Linked DNA regions of Posidoniimonas corsicana. The main gene of each other region encodes a partner of the protein of the gene in region 2 in a complex. Links are inferred from orthologs where the notes say so. Each region holds a gene or a part of one and is shown on either strand. Other genes may lie near its edges.

What was found. The genes of interacting proteins can lie anywhere in the genome.
Region 1: the proteins of hisF (region 2) and hisH are in contact, whole or in part, in a crystal structure (PDB 6RU0), measured with the Thermotoga maritima proteins. The link is inferred for Posidoniimonas corsicana from one-to-one orthologs. Residues at the interface, in WP_004080486.1 of Thermotoga maritima: Met1, Leu2, Ala3, Arg5, Ser40, Glu41, Asp45, Glu46, Ala70, Glu71, Ile73, Asp74, Ile75, Pro76, Phe77, Asp98, Lys99, Ser122, Gln123, Glu161, Thr195, Leu196, Asn247, Arg249, Glu251; in WP_004080484.1 of Thermotoga maritima: Asn15, Arg18, Arg22, Arg117, Leu118, Pro119, His120, Met121, Gly122, Trp123, Asn124, Asn134, Gly135, Tyr136, Tyr138, Val140, Tyr158, Glu180, Lys181, Ser182, Ser183, Lys184, Ile185.

Annotation. Positions count from the first base shown.
Region 1 is NZ_SIHJ01000002.1:366,946-369,765, reverse strand. The notes cover bases 65-2,813. They hold hisH (imidazole glycerol phosphate synthase subunit HisH), read left to right. Parts: upstream 65-1,010; coding sequence 1,011-1,616; downstream 1,617-2,813. Other genes in these bases: KOR34_RS17545 (elongation factor G), read left to right, coding at 2,802-2,813; hisA (1-(5-phosphoribosyl)-5-[(5-phosphoribosylamino)methylideneamino]imidazole-4-carboxamide isomerase), read left to right, coding at 1,739-2,455; KOR34_RS17560 (OmpA/MotB family protein), read left to right, coding at 100-891. In the rest of the region: more of KOR34_RS17545, read left to right, coding at 2,814-2,820. UniProt on the Escherichia coli protein: IGPS catalyzes the conversion of PRFAR and glutamine to IGP, AICAR and glutamate. The HisH subunit catalyzes the hydrolysis of glutamine to glutamate and ammonia as part of the synthesis of IGP and AICAR.
Region 2 is NZ_SIHJ01000004.1:119,458-122,340, reverse strand. The notes cover bases 29-2,840. They hold hisF (imidazole glycerol phosphate synthase subunit HisF), read left to right. Parts: upstream 29-956; coding sequence 957-1,724; downstream 1,725-2,840. Other genes in these bases: KOR34_RS21790 (MFS transporter), read left to right, coding at 1,800-2,840; KOR34_RS21800 (methyl-accepting chemotaxis protein), read left to right, coding at 29-826. Outside these bases: more of KOR34_RS21800, read left to right, coding at 1-28; more of KOR34_RS21790, read left to right, coding at 2,841-2,883.

The sequences.
Region 1 (2,820 bases), on a different replicon or contig from region 2:
CGCTAGCACCGCGGCGGTGCGGACGTGCCCGCCCCTTCCTACCGGATTGCCTCACGGATGAGCGCCCGGCAAACAATCTGTTGTCTCGTGTGCCTGTCGATGCTGACTGGTTGCGGGCGGGTTGTGTTCCGTCCGGACCAGCAGACCGCGCAGGCGATCTCGCTCTCGCCTGAGCAGCAGCAGACGCTCGCCCAGCAACAGCAGCAGTTCCAGAACCGCGCGGCGGAACTGGACCGCGACAACCAGGAGCTCGAATCGCTGCTCGCGCAGTCGCGGCAGGAGAGCCAGCTGCTCCGCGAGCAGGTCTCCGCGACGCAGTCGCAGCTCCGCGCCACCACCGACCAACTCGCCGGGCTCCAGCAGGAACGCGCCCAGCTGCAGAGCAAGACGCAGGCCATGATGGCCAGCGTTAAGACGCCCGGGCCGGCCGGCATCCGCGCCAACAACACGCTGTTGCGTCCGCTCAGCGTCGGCAGCCTGCCGGGGGTCGACGTGCGCCAGGACGGCGACACCATCCGCATCTCGATCCCCGCGGACGAGGTCTTCCAGCCCGGCGCCGCGCAGCTCAAGCCGGGCGGCGACCAGCTGCTGATGCGGGTTGCTGCCGACGTGATCGCCGCCTACCCCGAGCAGGTGATCGGCATCGAGGGCCACACCGACAGCGCGCCGCCGGCGTCGCCGCAGTTTCCCACCAGCCACCACCTGTCGGTGGCGCAGGCGACTACCGCCTACGACCTGCTGACCCGCGGCGCCAACGTCCCGGCCCAGCAGGTGTTTGTGATCGGCCACGGCGGGAACCACCCGCGGATGTCCAACGCCACCGATGCGGGGCGTCAGGCGAACCGCCGGATCGAGGTGGTTGTCTATCCCGAGGTGGTGCGCCGCCGGTAGACAGTTGCGGCCAGCCCTCGGCGTTGCTCCTCGCGCCTCGCGGGCCCCCATGCCGCCCCGGGCCCGTCGGGATTAAACTAGGGGACTCCCCTGAGCCCCGAGACCCGAGCCTCGCACCTATGCTGGCGATCATCAACTACGAGATGGGCAACCTCCGCTCCGTGCAGAAGGCGCTGGAGAAGGTCGGCCACGACGCGGTCATCACCGATGACCCCGCGCAGATCGCCGCCGCGGACAAGCTGGTGCTGCCCGGCGTGGGCGCGTATGCCGACGCGATCGCCGCGCTCCGCAAGAAGCGGCTCGTGGAGCCGATCCAGCAGGCGATCGCCGACGGCAGGCCGTTCCTCGGCGTCTGCCTGGGGATGCAGCTGCTGTTTGACGTCAGCTACGAGGACGGCGAGCACCAGGGCCTGGGCGTGGTGCCGGGTAGGGTCGTCAAGTTCGACGTGCCGCGGGAGCTGAAGGTGCCGCACATGGGCTGGAACCAGGCCGCCTTCGCGAAACCGACCCGACTGTTCAGCGGGGTGCAAGACAACGCCTACTTCTACTTTGTGCACTCTTACTACGTTGTCCCCGAGGACGAGGGCGTTGTTGCGGCGCGGTGCGACTACGGATCGCCGTTCTGCGCGGCGATCGAGCGTGACAACCTGTTCGCCACCCAATTCCACCCGGAGAAGAGCCAGGCCGACGGTCTGCGGGTGCTAAAGAACTTCGCCGAGTTGTAGGCGTCCCGCGGCGTTCTTGACCGCCGGGGGCGGAATACGGCCGCGGGCCGCGGGTTGAATGCGGTACCCCCATTTGCGATAGTAGAGGCTCGGGCAGAGCTAAGAAACCTCTAGGATTCGCGATGGAAGTTTGGCCGGCAATCGACCTGCGGGGCGGCAAGTGCGTCCGCCTGCGTCAGGGCGATTACGAACAGGAAACGGTCTTCGACGACGACCCCGTCGGGGTGGCGCGGCAGTTCGCCGCGGCCGGCGCCAAGCGGCTGCACGTCGTGGACCTGGACGGCGCCCGCGAGGGGACGTCGGTCAACCTGCCGGCCGTGCAGGACATTGTCGCGAACGTGGACATGCAGGTGGAGCTCGGCGGCGGCGTCCGCGACGAGCAGTCGATCCTCGAGCTGCTCGGCTTCGGCCTGCACCGGCTGGTGATCGGCACCTCGGCCATCAAGCGGCCGGACTGGTTCCAGGAGATTGTCCGCAAGTTCCCCGACCGCCTGGTGCTCGGCATCGACGCGCGTGACGGCCGCGTCGCGACCGACGGTTGGCTCGAAACCTCCGACACCCCCGCGGTGGAGCTGGCCCAGCGATTCAACGACGAGCCCGTCGCGGCGATCGTCTACACCGACATCGCCACCGACGGCATGATGTCGGGTCCCAACATCACCGCGATGGCCGAGATGCAGAACGCCGTGAAGCTGCCGGTGGTGGCCTCCGGCGGTGTGACCTCCATCGACGACGTCCGCGCCCTCCACCAGGCGGGGCTGGCCGGGTGCATCATCGGCCGCGCCCTGTACGAGGGCGCCATCGACCTGTCCGAAGCGGTGCAGGTCGCCGGCGACTAGACCGCCGGCGCACGACGCCCGCCAGACTTGTGCTGGCCGGGGCGCACACGCTGTACACACGCGGCGTGGAACACGCTTGCCGCGCTGCCTCGTTTTTTCTTCGCGACCTCTGACGGATTCCTGCGGAGCGCCTTTGCGCCGCCGCGCCGGCGGGCGACAATGGAGTTGGCAGCCCGGTCCCCGCCGCCTAGCGACGCGGGCCGTCCGGCGGGGATCCCTTCTCTTCTCCCATCAAAGGAGCCGCCCGACCAGCAGCACGCGACGCGAGATCCTGTTTCGACGGACGCCCTGCGCGACGCTTCGTCCTTCCTCCGCTCCTTTTCCTTTTCTGCTCTCGGAGGCGACTATGGCTATCAATGTCGAAA
Region 2 (2,883 bases):
GACCGCCAACGGGCTGATGGAGGGCGCCGGCGAGTCGAAGCACCAGTCGACGTCGATCTCGGCGGCCGCCGAGGAGATGTCGCTCACGATGAACCAGACCGCGTCGGCCACCGAGGAGATGTCGGTCGGCATCGCGAACGTGACCGAGAGCATCGACGCCATCCGCAAGTCGATCGAGCAGATCGCCGAGCGGTCTTCCCAGTCGGCCGACGTCGCGCGGTCGGCGACCGAGCGGGTCGAGGGGGGCAACGCCCAGATCGGCCAGCTCGGCTCGGCCGCCAGCGAGATCGGCAACGTGATGGACGTGATCCAGGACATCGCCGAGCAGACCAACCTGCTGGCCCTCAACGCCACGATCGAGGCCGCCCGCGCCGGCGAGGCCGGCAAGGGCTTCGCCGTGGTGGCCACGGAGGTCAAGGAGCTGGCCAAGCAGACCGCCGAGGCGACCGACGGCATCCGCGCCCGGGTGCTGTCGATGCAGCAGTCCACACAAGAGACGGTCACCACGATGGCCGACATCGACCAGGTGATCCGCCAGATCAACGAGGTGTCCGAGGCGATCGCCAAGGAGGTGGGCCAGCAGTCCGAGAGCGTGGCGACCATCGCCGCCAACATGCAGCAGTCGTCCGCGGCGTCGCAGACCATCGCGACCGGCGTCAGCGAGTCGGCCGTGGCGAGCAAGGAGATCACCCGCAGCGTGTCGGCGGTGGACAACCAGCTCAGCTCGACGCTCGACGGCGCCCAGTGCACGCAGTCGGCCGGCGCGTCGGTCGCGGAGCTGGCCGCCGACCTGCAGAAGCAGGTCTCGCAGTTCAAGACCCGCTAAGCCAAGCGGACAATCGCAGAACCTCCGCAGCCGGCCGGGCGCAGACGCGCCCGGCCGGCTGTTGGTATGTTGGGGGCTCCTGCCTGCTGCCGACAGGCCCGCCCCCGGCGCCTACCAGCCCCCCGCCGCCATGCTTGCCAAACGTGTGATCCCCTGTCTGGACGTCGACCGCGGCCGGGTCGTGAAGGGCACCAACTTCGTCAACCTGGTTGACGCCGGCGACCCGGTGGAGGTCGCCAAGCGGTACGAGTCCGAGGGCGCCGACGAGCTGGTGTTCCTGGACATCACCGCCAGCCACGAGAGCCGCGACATCACCGCCGACATGGTCCGCCACGTAGCGGAGGTGGTGTTCATGCCGTTCACCGTAGGGGGCGGCATCCGCACGCTGGAGGACGCCCGGCGGCTGATCCAGGCCGGCGCCGAGAAGGTCAGCATCAACTCGGCCGCCGTCAAGACGCCCGAGGTGGTCACGCAGATCTCCCGCGCGTTCGGCAGCTGCGCGACCGTGGTGAACATCGACCCCAAGCGCGTGCAGCGCGACGGCCGCGAGGTGTGGGACGTGCACATCAACGGCGGCCGCCTGCCGACCGGGCTAGAGGCCGTGGCCTGGGCCCAGGAGGTCGAGCGACTGGGCGCCGGCGAGATCGTCCTGACCTGCATGGACCGCGACGGCACCAAAGACGGCTACGACCTGGAGATCACCCGCGCCGTCAGCGAGGCGGTCGGCATCCCGGTGGTCGCGTCCGGCGGCGCCGGCGGCCCCCAGCACCTGGCCGAGGCGGTCACCGCCGGCAAGGCCGACGCCGCCCTGGCGGCCAGCATCTTCCACTTCGGCGAGTACACGATCGAAGAAACGAAGCGCGTGATGCGCGACTACGGGGCGCCGGTGCGGCTGTAGCGGCCCGCGGGTGAACCTTGGGCCCGCGGGGGGCCTCTACTGGACACCCCCTCACCTCACCGCCCCGTCCCGCCCATGCGCCCCCTCTTCGACGCCTACCGACAAGCCTACAGCGGCCTGCCGCGCGAGGTGTGGATGCTCTCGGCGCTGATGTTCGTCAGCCGCTGCGGGTCGACCGTGCTGCCGTTCCTGACCATCTTCCTAGTTAAGGTCAAAGGGTTCGAGCCGGAAGTCGCGGTCCAGTTCCTGGCGGTGTACGGCGTCGGCGGCATCCTGGGATCGCTGCTGGGCGCCCGGCTGTGCGAGTGGTTCGGCCCGCTGCGGACGCTCCTGGCGTCGCTCGTGCTGCGGGCGCCGGGCTACCTGATCATGCCGCATTTCGACTCGGGCGCCGCGATCGGCCTGGCGCTGCTGTACGTGAGCCTAATCGCCGAGATGAGCCGCCCCGCCATCGCGATCGCCACCACCGACTACAGCCCGGGCGATGCGCTCGCCAAGAGTTTTGCGCTCAACCGGCTGGCGGCCAATCTGGGGTTCTCCATCGCCCCGGCGGTGGGCGGCTTGCTGGCGGCCGCGGGCTACTGGGACGCGATGTTCTGGGTGAACACGGTCACGCCGCTGCTGGCCGCGGCCGCCGAGCTGTGGTCCTTCGGGCTCCACGAGCCGCCGCACATCGCCCAGGACCGGCGGGAGTTCCGCGGCCTGGCCGGGCCGTGGTCCGACCGGCACTACCTGTGGTTCCTGGCGCTTCAGCTGCTGTCTGGGGTCGTGTTCTTCCAGATGATGAGCACCTACCCGCTGTACCTCTCTGAGCAGGTGCACATGAGCGAGGACCAGATCGGGTTCCTGTTCGTGATCAACACCTCGCTGATCGTGCTGCTGGAGATGCTGGTCACCGACCGGCTGCGGGGGCGGTCCGCCATCAACCTGGTGAGCCTGGGCGTCTGCCTGCTGTGCCTGGGGTTCGGCGGCACCGTGCTGGGCGGCGGGGCGGGCGCCATGGCGGCCCTGGCCGTGGTGTGGACGGCCGGCGAGATGCTCAGCGCCCCGTTCGCCATCACCTACGCCGCCGAGCGGGCGGCCGGACGCAACCGCGCCGCGTACCTCGGCCTGAACTCCGTGGTGTTCTCGGTGTCGGCGGTCGGCGCGCCGCTGATCG